Regions from separate parts of the Bacillus sp. GM2 genome, predicted to be linked through region 3. Evidence: riboswitches for the same ligand, from Rfam matches in the RefSeq annotation. Region 3 holds a riboswitch; each other region holds the start of a gene.
What was found. A riboswitch is a leader RNA that binds a small molecule or an ion and turns the genes downstream of it on or off. The one in region 3 is predicted to bind S-adenosylmethionine.

Region 1 (3,544 bases), 240 kb from region 3:
CGCATATGATATAGACACGGTTTGCTTTTGCCGTTTCCTGCAGCCATTTCTTCGTTTGCCTGCCTTCTTCATCTGCGATGGAGCCGAGATTTTTTAAATCATAACCCGTGGTCCACAGCTCGGGAAGGAGAAGGACATCCGCATTTCGGCTTTCCTGTTCGATCAGCTGCTCCGCTTTTTTAAAATTTTCAGAAGGATTGCCGTATGCGATATCGAATTGCAGGCATGAAATTGTCAGCTTCAATCTGGATCACCTCATTTTTTTCTTTACATTTTACATTTAACAATATATGATGATGGACTATCATTTCAAGAATTTTTCAAAAGCGGGTGAATCGTATGAAATTTGAGCTTTCAGATGTGTTGAAACAGCTGCCTGAGCAGTTTTTCGCTTCCTTGGTGAAAAAGGTGAATGAAAAAATCGCCGCCGGCCATGATGTCATCAATCTCGGTCAGGGAAATCCCGATCAGCCGACACCGGATCACATCGTTGATACAATGGCACAAGCCGTCCGCAACCCTGAAAACCATCAGTATTCCTCCTTTCGCGGCAGCCGTTCACTCAAGGAGGCGGCAGCCGCGTTCTATCAAAGGGAATACGGCGTAGAGCTCGATCCCGAACGTGAAGTCGCTGTATTGTTCGGCGGAAAAGCCGGTCTTGTCGAGCTTCCGCAATGTTTGTTAAATCCGGGGGATGCCGTGCTCGTTCCCGATCCCGGCTATCCCGACTACTGGTCGGGCGTTGAACTGGCAAGAGCGAACATGGAAACGATGCCGCTTACAGCGGACAATCAGTTTCTGCCTGACTACAGCCGGATTCCGAAGGAAGTGAAAGAAAAAGCGAAGCTCATGTATTTAAATTATCCGAACAATCCAACCGGTGCCCAAGCCACACCTGTTTTTTTCGAAGAGACTGTCCGGTTTGCCAAGTCGAACGGGATTTGCGTCATCCACGATTTTGCCTACGGTGCGATTGGCTACGACGGCAAGAGGCCTGTCAGCTTTCTCGAAACGGAGGGGGCAAAAGACACAGGAATCGAAATTTACACGCTTTCCAAAACGTATAATATGGCTGGATGGCGGGTTGGGTTTGCAGTTGGCAACGCCTCTGTGATCGAAGCGCTGAACCTTTATCAGGACCATATGTATGTCAGCCTTTTTAAAGCGGTCCAAGACGCCGCGGCAGCCGCGCTTCTATCAGACCAAGCGTGTGTCAAGGAGCAAAATGAGCGCTACGAAAAAAGGCGGGATGTATGGATTCGTGCGGTCCGTGAAATCGGCTGGCACGCGGATGCTCCGCAAGGTTCTTTTTTCGCCTGGATGCCTGTCCCTGCCGGGTATACATCCGAGGCTTTTTCCGATCTGCTTCTCGAAAAAGCGAATGTCGTCACAGCGCCCGGGATCGGCTTTGGCAAACACGGAGAAGGGTATGTGAGAGTCGGCCTCTTGACAAGCGAAGAGCGGCTCCGGGAAGCGGCTTCGCGTATTGCCAGGCTGAATATATTCAAAAAGACCGGCGACAGTCATTGACAACCGGGAGAAACGATGGGATAATTCAAAATAATTTATAAAATCAATATTCTTATCAAGAGCAGGCAGAGGGACAAGCCCGATGAAGCCCGGCAACCGACTTTTTAAGCACGGTGCTAATTCTTGCAGCTGACGCTGAGAGATAAGGATTCGAACCTGAAATGCGAAACCTCTTTTAGCTAAAGCAGCAAAAGAGGTTTTTTTATATGCATGAAGCAGGAAGGAGCTACAGAATGAGTGAACTTTTGGCAACATATGTTTTGACAGATCAAGGGTGTGACGCAGAAAAGCGGGCCGAGCAAATCGCGATCGGACTGACGGTCGGGTCGTGGACAGATCTGCCGCTCTTAAAGCAGGAACAGCTGAAAAAGCATAAAGGACGCGTCGTCAAGGTCGAAGAAACAGAAAGCGCGCGGGGGGAAAAACAGGCAACAGTCACCATCGCTTATCCGGAAGCCAATTTTACAAGCGACATTCCCGCTGTGCTGACGTCCGTTTTTGGAAAGCTGTCTCTTGACGGAAAAATTAAATTGGCGGATTTGGAGTTTTCACAGTCTTTTAAACAATCATTGCCTGGTCCGAAATTCGGCATATACGGGATCCGGAAAAAAATCGGCGAATTTGAAAGGCCGCTGCTGATGAGCATTTTTAAAGGCGTCATCGGCCGCGATATGGAAGACTTGAAGGAACAGCTCAGGCACCAGGCGCTCGGCGGAGTGGATTTGATCAAGGACGATGAAATCTTATTCGAAACAGGCAGTGCACCCTTTGAAAAACGAATCACGGAAGGAAAGAAAGTGCTTGAGGCAGCTTTTGAAGAAACAGGGCGCAAAACGCTGTATGCCGTCAACCTGACGGGCAGGACAATGGAGCTGAAATCGAAGGCGAGAAAAGCGGCCGAGCTCGGAGCCGATGTTTTGCTGCTGAATGTGTTCGCCTACGGGCTCGATGTTTTGCAAAGCCTTGCGGAAGACGACGACATCCCGCTGCCGATCATGGCGCACCCGGCAGTAAGCGGCGCACTCACTTCGTCGCCGCATTACGGTTTTTCCCATTCGCTCTTGCTCGGCAAGCTGAACCGGTATGCGGGTGCTGATTTCAGCCTGTTCCCTTCACCGTACGGAGGCGTTGCTCTGCCGAAGCGGGATGCGCTTGCCATATACGATGAATGCACGAAGGAAGACGTTTTTAAACCGACATTCGCCGTCCCGTCGGCCGGTATTCACCCCGGCATGGTCCCGCTCTTGATGAAAGACTTCGGCATTGACCATATCATCAACGCAGGCGGGGGGATTCACGGTCATCCAAACGGAGCGGCAGGAGGAGGAAGAGCGTTTCGGGCGATCATTGATGCCGTCCTGGAAGCGGAGCCTGTCGAAGAAAAAGCAAAGCGTTCTCCCGATTTGAAGCTCGCCCTTGAAAAATGGGGAAGGGTTGAGGTTTCTGTATGAGGCAGCCGCTTATCATTTGCGATTTTGACGGAACCATCACAACAAACGACAACATCATCAGCATTATGAAACAATTCGCTCCAGAAGAGTGGCTCGCTTTAAAAGACGGGGTTCTGTCCAAGGACATATCGATTAAGGACGGAGTCGGCAGAATGTTTCAATTGCTGCCGACAAGCCTGAAAGAAGACATTACGGCATATGTACTGAAACAAGCCGAGATCCGCCCCGGGTTTAAGGAATTGGTCTCTTTTCTGGATGAGAAGGGTCTTCCGTTTTACGTCGTGAGCGGAGGGATGGATTTTTTCGTCTATCCTCTGCTTGAAGGAATTGTCGAAAAGGAACGTATTTACTGCAATGAGGCCGGCTTCTCAGGACGCAATATCGAGATCCGCTGGCCGTATCCGTGTGACGGCGGCTGCGGAAATGAATGCGGCTGCTGCAAGCCTTCCATCATCCGCCGGCTGAAAGGCCGGGACGATTTTATTGTCATGATCGGGGACTCTGTTACAGATGTTGAAGCTGCCAAATGTTCCGACTTGTGCATCGCGCGCGATTATTTACTG
Region 2 (3,544 bases), on a different contig from region 3:
CAACAACCAAAGAGATTGAAACGCTGATCGGCGGCAAAGCCGAAATCGAAGTTTTTCAGCAAAAGAATATTGATTATGACAAACTGTCACCTGAAGAAGCGAGACTGTTTCAACGCGATGATGACATCTTGTTTAGAACCTCCTCTTTGAAATCAGGCGCTGATTATTTATCTTATAATTATGTCTATGTCAAAACAAACTTACTGCCGCCCGCTATCAAACAAGATTTGCAGGAAGAAAGACTTCCCATCGGGAAAATCATTGCAGAACTGGAGTCAAGGCGTGAAATTTTCAGCACGGGCGACTGCCAGGGAAAACATTTCACACACCTTGTACCTGTTTCGGCAGACCGGACATATGCTTTTAAAAAATATCAGATCATCAGCGGCCGACAGTGCATGTTCTATGTCTGCGAGCTGTTCGATTTAGAAAAAATCTGCGAACTGACGCCGGGCTGAATCATGCCCGTCAGCTGCCGCTTTATGAAAGAGCTTCCAAAACCTCCCCAATCCTTCTTCCCTCAAAACAAAAACCCCTGCGAAACAGGGGCTGTTATTTATTGATACACCGTTTTCGGAACGGCAACGACCGGATTTCCGGCAGCATAAGGGGCTACATCGTATTGCTGGAAGACGATCGCAATGCCGTCTTTTGTGTAATAAAAAGCCGTGTTTTTACCAAGGACGATGTCTTTCTTCTTCACATCCGGGAAGAAAATGTCGCTGTGTTTTTGAATATAGTTGTAAATGTATGTTTTTGTCTTATCCATTTTCGATTTTGTATTTAGGATGTCTGATAAATACACCCGTTTTTTAGAGGCAAGGTCATAGTTGAAAGAGCGGACTGCCGTATTTCCGTGCGCTCCGCCGGAGTAGACGTAATTACTTGTCAGGATGCTCAGCTTTTGGCCGGTCCGGTATTTCACTTCAAAGGACGTTTGGTAATCGGTTTGGTATCCGTGCTGTTGACCGTCTTTCTTGTTTTTTACATAATCTTTGTAGGACTGCTCAATATAACGTTTAAAATCTTTGTTGATCTTATTTTGGAGAGATTTGGTGCTTACATTTGAAACCTGCGGGTATTTCAAAGCCTTAACGTTTTTGTAAGTATGGCTCGTGACCGTCGGCTTTTTTTCATTTGCCGCGTATGCAGAAGGAAGTGCGGCCGCACTGTACAGCGCAAAAAACAATATCCCTGTCATCAACATACCTAACGCTTTAAACACTGTTTTTATGTTCATAAGAACCCTCCTTAATCTTTCATTGTTTATCATACCCACTTTGAAATCAGGTACACATGATAGACCGGTGAACTCGATAAAAAGTTTCAGTTTTTGAAAAATATTCTAATTCAATGCGATTCACATGTATTTTAGAGATTTGGAGTCAGACGATCGACAGCTCCAATATGAAGCATATCAACACATCCTGTCCTTAACCGAAAAAGAAGTCGATTGGGCCTATTAAGTATGGGATCAATTAATAAAAGATCTTGATGGTAAAGACAATCATAAAGCGCAATTTCTCTATCATTGAGCATTAGTGACCCGGAAAACAGAATGCTAAGTGACGTATAAAATTTGGAGAGTCGGATTGGCAGGGGATCAACAGCGGAAAATAGTCGTCAAACACCTCGTTGATTGTTTTAACGGCTGCCTTTACGAAAAAAATTACACGCTGATTCGATTTGATATGATCTAAAGCCTTAGACACTTATACGATCCTTGAAGGATGACGATATCAAAAGCACTGCCGCCGGTTTAATCGCAGAAGAAGAGATTGAAAAATATCAAAAAAAGTACAAAACCGTCTGGAAAAATACTCGAATAAATTAAAAATGCTCTTTTATTAACCATTGACATTTTTATAAAAAGTATTAATATTAAAATTATTAAAAAAATCGCATAAAAAGGTTTTCCTTATCAAGAGTGGTGGAGGGACTGGCCCTGTGAAACCCGGCAACCGCTGTCTATGACAGAATGGTGCTAAATCCTTAAGAGCATGTTCGTGCTCTTGAAGATAAGGAGGAGATTGAATATATCAAGCTCTTCCTTATCGGGAAGGGCTTTTTTATGTCTATAAAGAAAGAGGGATGAAGCATGACACAATCAACTGATGTACTGAAGCAAACGCCTGGAAGAAAAATCGGACCGTACAGAGCTGATCAGGTGGGAAGCCTTTTAAGGTCTGAGCCCGTAAAAAAAGCGCGTATTCAAAAAGCGAACGGTGAAATTAGCGCTGAGCAACTGCGCGAAGTCGAAAACGAAGAGATTAAGCGCATTGTCGAAAAGCAAAAAGAAATTGGCCTTAAAGCCGTTACTGACGGGGAATTCCGCAGGTCATGGTGGCATTTCGATTTTCTTGAAGGACTTGATGGCGTAGAAGGATACACAGCGGACAAGGGCATTCAATTTCATAATGTTGAAACGAAGCCGCGAGGTATCAAAGTAACAAGCAAAGTCGATTTTACAAACCATCCGATGCTGGAAGATTATCAATTTCTTCATGATATTGCGGGCACACATACGCCGAAAATGACGATTCCGAGCCCGAATATGCTGTTTTTCAGAGGAAAACTTGGAGAAAGCCCGTACAAGGATCTGGATGAGTTCCATCACGATGTCGCGCAGGCTTACAAAAAAGCGATCCGCGCATTTTACGACGCCGGCTGCCGCTATTTGCAGCTGGATGATACGGCCTGGTCGGTATTTTTCTCAGACAAAGGACATGAGCAGATCAAAGCATTCGGCCGCCAGCCTGATGAACTGCGCCAGTCTTTCGCCAACACGATTAATGAAGCAGTTGAAGGACGCCCGGACGATTTGACGGTCACCATGCACATCTGCCGCGGCAACTTCCAATCAACATGGGTGGCGGAAGGCGGCTACGATGCGGCTGCTGAAACGATTTTCGACGGACTCAATTTAGACGGACTTTTCCTTGAATTTGATGACGAGCGCTCCGGCGGCTTCGAACCGCTTCGCTATGTCAAACGGAAAGACTTGCAGGTCGTCCTCGGCCTCATCACATCCAAATTCGGTGAGCTTGAAAACCCGGATGCCATTAAGCGGCGCATCGAAGAGGCTTCCCGCTACGTCGACCTGAACCAGTTGTGCCTAAGCCCGCAGTGCGGCTTTGCCTCCACAGAAGAAGGCAACCTCCTGACGGAAGAGCAGCAATGGGAAAAACTGCGCCATGTCGTCGAGATCGCTGAAGACGTATGGAAATAACATCTCATATTTGAGACATGCCTAATGACGGCATGTCTCTTTTTTTTTGCCCCTTTATACAATTTAAAATTCCTTCTTGATTTGTTCATAGTTTGATCATATTTGGCTTCTATAATGCTCTTTAGTGAGGTGATCGAACAATGATTAAAAAAAGGAAAATCGATATATTCCTGGTCTTCATTCTTGTATTATCCGCAGCATTAAACTTGTACGGCATCTGGAATAGTGACACAGACAACGCCTACTATACGGCGGCCGTCGAAAGTATGACCCAAAGCTTTCATAACTTCTTTTACGCATCATTTGATCCGGCAG
Region 3 (3,544 bases):
GCTGGTCAGCGGCATGACGCCGATATAGATCGGTGTTTCAAGATGCTTTGTTTCCTCGTGGATTTTGATGAGCTGCTCCTCTGAATAGACAGGCTGGGAAATGAAATAGTCTGCGCCGCAGGCGATTTTTTTCTCAAGCCGTTTCACCGCTTTGTCAATGTGTCTGACATTCGGATTGAAGGCGGCCGCCACTGAGAAATTTGTTTTCTTGCCGAGCGGTTTACCCGAATATGACAAGCCTTCGTTAAACTGTTTGATCAGGCTAATCAAATCGAACGATGTCAGGTCATAGACGGAAGTCGCTCCCGGAAAGTCGCCGATTTTCGACGGATCGCCGGTAATCGCCAGCACGTCTGACAGCCCGAGTGTATCGAGCCCCATTAGATGGGACTGCAGGCCGATCAGGTTGCGGTCTCTGCATGTGATATGGATCAGCGACCTCATATCGAGGCGCTGTTTTAAGAGCGCGCCGCAGGCGACATTGCTGATCCTCGGTGTGGCAAGCGAGTTGTCCGCCAATGTCAGTGCATCGATTCCGGCTGATTGAAGTTCCTCAGCGGCGTGCAAAAATTTATCAAAGTTTAATTGTTTTGGAGGATCGAGCTCGACGATAATGGACCGTTTCTGCTTGGCCAGATCGTCAAGAACGGGCTCTGTCCTTTCATTTTGAACGGCAAGCGCCGCTTTCTTTCTAATTTTCACGCGCTTTTCGGTGACTGGAGGAAGCCCTTTGACCGCCTCAGCCATCGCCCTGATGTGGTTCGGCGTCGTTCCGCAGCAGCCGCCGATGATCCGTGCGCCTTGATTGCGGAATTCCTCCGCGCTTTCCCTGAAATATTCATCATCCGTCTCATAAACAAGCCTGCCTTCGACAAGGGACGGGAGGCTGCTGTTCGGATAGACGGAAAGATAGGCGTCTTCTAAAAGCGGGACTTCTTCAAGCGCTCTGATCATATGATAAGGGCCGAGGCGGCAGTTGATGCCAACGACGTCTGCGCCGAGGGATGCCAGCTGCTTCAGGCCGTTCGCAAGCGGGGTCCCGTCCTGAAGAACGCCTTCTTCGTGCATTGAGACATTCAAAATGACCGGCAGCTCGGTTTCCTTTCTGGCAATCTTTAAAACTTCGCGCGCTTCTTCTAAATCGTAATAGGTTTCGAGCAGAAGTCCATCCGGCTGCTCATTTAACAGAAGATAGAGCTGTTCGCGGAAGCTTCTTTTAATGTCCTCGAGAGAATACGAGTTTTTGTTGAACGTCCGGATTCCGCCGAGCGTACCGAGAACATAAGCAGAACCGGCGGCGGAGCGGGCGAGACGGACCGCTTTTTCGTTGATTTGTTTTGTTTCGTCTTCGAGTCCGTATCTGGACAGCTTGATGAAGTTTGCGCCGTACGTATTCGTTTGAATGATATCGGCGCCGGCCTGTACATACGCTTCGTGGACGCGTCTCACTTCTTCGGGCTTGGAGATGTTCAGTTCCTCAAAACACCTGTCGATCCCGTAGGAATACAGAAGTGTGCCCATTGCGCCGTCCGCAATTAACGTTTTGCTTTTTATATCCTCCAAAAAACCCATCGTTTTCCCCCTTAAGCATTTTTGATAAACAAAAAAGTCTTCTGTGAAGCAGAAGACTTTTCATCGACATTTGTCCGTCTTCTTATCTTCCAAGCAGACTGCTTGCTGGATTTAGCACCTTGGTCATGAATATTCATTCACCGGTTGCTGAGGCTTCATCGGGCCAGTCCCTCTGCCTCTCTTGATAAGAACAGCTATTCAGTTTCTATTGATTACTTTTACTCAATTTACCGAAAATCGGAGGAATAATCAACAGTAAATTAAGAATTTATCGAAAATTTATAAATTGAACATCAATCGGCAGGTCGGCTTCTCTCACCATCGCAATGATTTGCTGAAGGTCGTCTTTATTTTTTCCGGTTACGCGGACTTGATCGTCCTGCACTTGCGATTTAACTTTCAGACCCGATTTTTTTATCAGGTTATTGATTTTTTTTGCGTTTTCTTTGTCGATGCCCTGAACTAGTTTTCCGCGCTGTCTGACCGTACCGCCCGAAGCGTTCTCAAGCTTTGAGTATTCGATGTTTTTCGTCGGGACGTTCCGCTTGATCAGTTTGCCGACAAGCACGTCTTTCAGCTGGTTCATTTTAAATTCGTCGTCCGATACAAGAACGAGCTCGTCTCCTTCGAGTGTGATGCTGCTTTTTGACCCTTTGAAATCATAGCGTGTGCCGATTTCCTTAAGAGCGGTCTGGATTGCGTTTTGAACTTCAGGCAGTTCAACCTTTGAGACGATATCAAATGAGCTTTCTTTCGCCATGTGAAAAACCTCCATCCATTTTACTTATGAGTCAATTATAGTAGAATAAGGTGAAACTTCCAATATCGAGCGGTTTGTCTGGCCGCGATCCGGCAATAATTTGAACATTGGAGGAATAATAAGAAAAAGAAAAACAGGCGGATAAGAAAGGAAGAAACAGTATGAAACCAGGACAGCAGCTAACATTGAAAATAGATCATAAAGCCGATTACGGTTACTTTTTGACGGACGGCGAAACGGCGGTCCTTCTGCATCAGAGCGAGATCACCGAGGATATTGAAGACAGAGAGGAGGTCGATGTCTTTTTATATGTCGATCATGAAGATCGCCTGGCAGCTACGATGAGAAAGCCGATCATCAGCGCTGAACAGTACGGCTGGGTGGAAGTCGTTGATGCCGTCAGCGGCATGGGGGTTTTCGTCGATGTCGGGCTCTCCAAGGACGCCCTCGTTGCGACAGAGCATCTCCCGCCGTATGAATCAGTATGGCCGCAAAAAGGGGACAGGCTGTACTGTATGCTGAAAATCACGGGGCACGGAAGGATGTTTGCCAAACCGGCGCCGGAGGATAAGATCAGCGAGCTGTTTACTGAAGCTTCACCCGGTTTGATGAATAAAGAGCTCACCGGGACGATCTACCGCTTGATCGCATCAGGCTCTTTTATGATTTCCGAAACCGGCATCAGAGGCTTTATCCATTCTTCTGAGCGAAAGGAAGAGCCGAGGCTCGGCGAAAAGCTGACCGCAAGGGTGATCAAAGTAAAAGAAGACGGTTCTGTTAATCTGTCGCTTCTGCCAAGAAAGCAGGATGCCTTGTCGGTTGATGCAGAACAAATTTTGACTTATATGAGAACGAGAAACGGCGCGATGCCGTTTTGGGATAAAAGCGACCCGGAGGATATCAAAGAGCGCTTCAACATGAGCAAAGCAGCATTTAAAAGGGCGCTCGGCCATCTGATGAAACAGGATAAAATCTATCAGGAAGAGGGCTGGACATACGAGAAAAAATAAATATAAGGCGGCGTTCCGATGAGGACGCCGCCGGTTTTTTACAGGTGATCAGTCTTCTTTGATTCCTGGTGTTTACCGGCTTGTCTGTTCTTTTCGGCGAGCCGGTTTTTCTGCTGGTTGACGGCGTTATTGTCAACCGGCTTTTTATCATCATCTTTCATGAGGAAGCACCTCCTGTCAAAATGTCGCTTTTAGCTTGCAC
Region 4 (3,544 bases), 250 kb from region 3:
TACGCGCGGTGTTTGCTCTGCGGCCACCGTTGTGATTTTGAGTTTTTTCGGATTTTCTTTAATCGCATCAAGCGTTCCGTTTCCGTCAAATCCGTCCTTTAATTGAAGAAGGCCGGCGGACTCCAGCAGAAGCAAGGCTCTGCCCATGTTCGTCGCTTCGCTCGGAACAGCGATTTCCGCGCCGTTTGGTATATCGTCAGGCGAATCATACTTCTCGGAATAAATGCCCATCGGAGCGATGATCGTTGTGCCGATCGGCGATAGTTTAAGATTGCGTTCCTTTTTGAATGCATTAAAGTAAGATATCGTCTGAAAAGCGTTGGCGTCTATGTCACCGCCCGCCAAAGCCTGGTTCGGCTGAACATAATCGGAGTATTTGACGATTTCAAGCTTTAAGCCTTCTTTCTCGGCTTTTTTCTTCACAAAGTCCCAGATTCTTGTATCCGTTCCGCTGATGCCGATATTAATCGTTTTCGCATCAGAGTCTGCCGCACACCCCGCGATCACTCCCGCAAGCAGCAATAAGATCACAACAAATGCAAATTTTTTCATCATAGCCGTCTCCCTCTTTGTTTATCTTCTTCTCAATTTTTTTGACAGAACGTTTCCGGATGTCTGCAATCCCTGCACAACGATGACGAGAATTGCAACCGTGATGATCATCGTCATCGTGTCAAATCTTTGATAGCCGTATGTGATCGCCAAATCCCCCAGACCGCCGGCGCCTATCGCACCAGCCATCGCCGACGCTCCGACCAATCCGACCGTTGCCACCGTAAAACTCAGCACAAGTGAGCCGAGCGCTTCCGGAATCAGAAACCTGAAGATGATCTGCCGCGGAGTCGCTCCCATTGCTTCAGCGGCTTCAATAACTCCCGGGTCGACTTCAAGCAGAGAGTTCTCGACGAGCCTTGCGATGTAAGGCCCGGCATAAAAAGTCAGGGGAACAATCGCTGCCGATGTGCCGATGGACGTCCCCACAATCAGCCTTGTCACCGGAATTAAAGCAACCATCAAAATGATAAACGGAACGGACCGGAAAATGTTAATGATCATATTGACAACCGTAAAAACTGCCGGATTTTCAAGCAGATGCCCCTTTCTTGTGACAACCAGCAAAATGCCGAGCGGAATGCCGATCACGCTTGAAAATAAAAGAGAAAAAACCGTCATTTGAATCGTCTGAACCAGTGCGTCAATGATTTGGTCATATGTAACAAGCATGCTTATACCTCCCTGATGCGAATGTTTTCTCTGCGTATATATTCGAGCGCCCGCCCGATTTCACCGTCTTCCCCCTGCAGTTCAACCGTCATGCTGCCAAACGGAATTCCCTGAAGCTCTGTAATCGTTCCGTGCAGAATGTTGACTTCTACGTCAAACCGCTTTGCCACTTGCGAAAGAAATGGCTTCCCGGAAGATTCGCCGACAAATTGAAGCTGGTAGAGGTGCTTCACATTTAATTTTTGAATCGATTCAGGTATCTCGTGGTCGATGGCTGATTTGACAAAGCTTTTCGCCGTTTCGGTTTCCGGCGCGGAAAATACGTCAAACACACTGCCTGATTCAATGATCCTTCCTTTTTCAATGACCGCGACTTTGTCGCAGATTTCTTTTGCCACATTCATTTCATGGGTGATTAACAGTATCGTGATGTTATATTGTTCGTTGACGCGCTTCAGCAGCTTCAAAATATCGCCGGTCGTCTGCGGATCAAGCGCGGATGTCGCTTCATCGCAGAGCAGAACCTCCGGATTTGTCGCCAGCGCCCGGGCAATCCCGACGCGCTGCTTTTGGCCGCCCGAAAGCTGATCCGGATAATCGCGGGCTTTATCCTCAAGTCCGACAAAACGGAGCAGCTCCGTCACTTTTTGCTTGATTTCGGCTTTCGGCGTTTTGACAAGTGCGAGCGGCTCTGCGACATTAGCGAAAATCGTTTTTGAATTTAACAGGTTAAAATGCTGAAACACCATGCCGATCTTCCTTTTCACAGTGCGAATCTCAGCTTTCGACAAGGACATTAAGTCTCTTCCGCCGACGAAAACCTTTCCGGCCGTCGGTTTTTCAAGGAAGTTCACACAGCGGATCAGCGTGCTTTTCCCTGCACCGCTGAATCCGATGACGCCGTATATTTCCCCTTTATCCACATGAAGGTCGATTCCATTGAGCGCATGAACCTTCTGTCCGCCGCTTTCATAGACCTTTTCAACGCCTTCAAATGTAATCATGATGATCTTCCTCCTCTTTTTGGCTAACAAAAAAGGCTTCCTCTTAAAAAATAAGAAGAAGCCTTAGACGACACGAAGTAAATGGAGTGGGTCCGCTCTCTTCTTATCTTCCAAGCCCATACGGCTTGTTGGATGTGGCACAGTATTCTGCTGTTTGCAGAACCCGCTGCCGAGGCTTCATAGGGCCAATTCCCTCCGCCTCTCTGAATAAGAAGTGTTGTTGCATGAAGTTTTACCTAACTTTACAGCTTCTTTGAAATGTTGTCAATCAGATTCGTGAAAATTTCAAAAACTCTCTTTTCAATGCTTTATTTTTCACCCTGATCATTAAATTTCACTTTTTTTAAAAAAATTGTGTTTAGCAGTTGTAATTTCGCTTAAACACTGGTAAAGTAAAGGTAATTATTTTTGTTCGAACTATCTTTAAGAAGAAAGTTTTGTAAGAGTTTTCGTCTTGGAAGTTTGTTTTAGAGCAAGAATAGTGAATTTAAGCGTTATCGCTTTAGGAGGAAATTTCATGCTAGAAGGTAAAGTAAAATGGTTTAACTCTGAAAAAGGTTTCGGATTCATCGAAGTTGAAGGACAAGACGATGTATTCGTTCATTTCTCTGCTATTCAAGGCGAAGGCTTCAAAACTTTGGAAGAAGGCCAATCTGTATCTTTCGAAATCGTTGAAGGAAACCGCGGACCACAAGCTGCTAACGTAACAAAAGCGTAAGCTGTGAACCGCTGATCTTCATACAGGACTGCTGACCGAATGTCAGCAGTCTTTTTATATTTTATTTAAAAAAGCCTCACGCCCGGAAACCGGCGTGAGGCTTTTTCGTGAATACCGCTTATGAAGCGATGTCTCTTTTTGTGAATGCACCAAAAGCGAGCACATGAAAAACGATAAAATAGACAGCGAGCACCGCAATCGAGAATCCCAGCGTCATATCTGAAACAAGCGGAGATCCGTCAAAGTATTGAGTGAGATCAGTGTTGGCAAATAAGATATATTTCACCCAATCAAATTTCGTCGCGAGCAGGTTTGTCACCGTTCCGCCCATAGCCAATAGGAAAATCGAAATACCTACGGCGAGCGAGCTGTTTCTGAAAACAGCTGAAATCATAAAGGCCATTGTCGCCATCATCAAAAGCGAAATTGAATTCAGCAAATAGCTGCCGGCCAAGTGCAACAGCAGGCTTTTTTCTTCAACTGTTCCACCGGCATACACCAAGTGAACCTGGCTGCCGTCGCCTGCCCCGAATAAAGCTAGGCCTGTTATTCCTGCGCTTGCAAACAGAATGAAGAGCAAAGCCAATGCAAAAAGCAG

Region 1: linked by a shared signal. The riboswitch ahead of mtnW (2,3-diketo-5-methylthiopentyl-1-phosphate enolase) and the one ahead of ACVC9U_RS13040 (bifunctional homocysteine S-methyltransferase/methylenetetrahydrofolate reductase) in region 3 are both predicted to bind S-adenosylmethionine.
Region 2: linked by a shared signal. The riboswitch ahead of ACVC9U_RS20530 (5-methyltetrahydropteroyltriglutamate--homocysteine S-methyltransferase) and the one ahead of ACVC9U_RS13040 (bifunctional homocysteine S-methyltransferase/methylenetetrahydrofolate reductase) in region 3 are both predicted to bind S-adenosylmethionine.
Region 4: linked by a shared signal. The riboswitch ahead of ACVC9U_RS14255 (methionine ABC transporter ATP-binding protein) and the one ahead of ACVC9U_RS13040 (bifunctional homocysteine S-methyltransferase/methylenetetrahydrofolate reductase) in region 3 are both predicted to bind S-adenosylmethionine.

The regions. Positions count from the first base shown of each region.
Region 1 is NZ_JBRKSZ010000007.1:2,105,844-2,109,387, reverse strand. Features, by position in the region: gene ACVC9U_RS11710 (carbon-nitrogen family hydrolase) at 1-244, opposite strand, end outside; gene ACVC9U_RS11705 (pyridoxal phosphate-dependent aminotransferase) at 340-1,530, shown strand; SAM riboswitch class I at 1,580-1,679, shown strand; gene mtnW (2,3-diketo-5-methylthiopentyl-1-phosphate enolase) at 1,764-2,981, shown strand; gene mtnX (2-hydroxy-3-keto-5-methylthiopentenyl-1-phosphate phosphatase) at 2,978-3,544, shown strand, end outside.
Region 2 is NZ_JBRKSZ010000008.1:1,160,581-1,164,124, reverse strand. Features, by position in the region: gene ACVC9U_RS20540 (chorismate--pyruvate lyase family protein) at 1-458, shown strand, start outside; gene ACVC9U_RS20535 (DUF3298 and DUF4163 domain-containing protein) at 557-1,240, opposite strand; SAM riboswitch class I at 1,916-2,025, shown strand; gene ACVC9U_RS20530 (5-methyltetrahydropteroyltriglutamate--homocysteine S-methyltransferase) at 2,099-3,229, shown strand; gene ACVC9U_RS20525 (glycosyltransferase family 39 protein) at 3,370-3,544, shown strand, end outside.
Region 3 is NZ_JBRKSZ010000007.1:2,349,930-2,353,473, reverse strand. Features, by position in the region: gene ACVC9U_RS13040 (bifunctional homocysteine S-methyltransferase/methylenetetrahydrofolate reductase) at 1-1,572, opposite strand, end outside; SAM riboswitch class I at 1,652-1,763, opposite strand; gene ACVC9U_RS13035 (YajQ family cyclic di-GMP-binding protein) at 1,841-2,332, opposite strand; partial or broken gene ACVC9U_RS13030 (CvfB family protein) at 2,474-3,342, shown strand; gene ACVC9U_RS13025 (DUF3941 domain-containing protein) at 3,381-3,503, opposite strand.
Region 4 is NZ_JBRKSZ010000007.1:2,601,846-2,605,389, forward strand. Features, by position in the region: gene ACVC9U_RS14245 (MetQ/NlpA family ABC transporter substrate-binding protein) at 1-552, opposite strand, end outside; gene ACVC9U_RS14250 (methionine ABC transporter permease) at 574-1,224, opposite strand; gene ACVC9U_RS14255 (methionine ABC transporter ATP-binding protein) at 1,227-2,228, opposite strand; SAM riboswitch class I at 2,329-2,442, opposite strand; gene cspB (cold shock-like protein CspB) at 2,746-2,946, shown strand; gene ACVC9U_RS14265 (ABC transporter permease) at 3,065-3,544, opposite strand, start outside.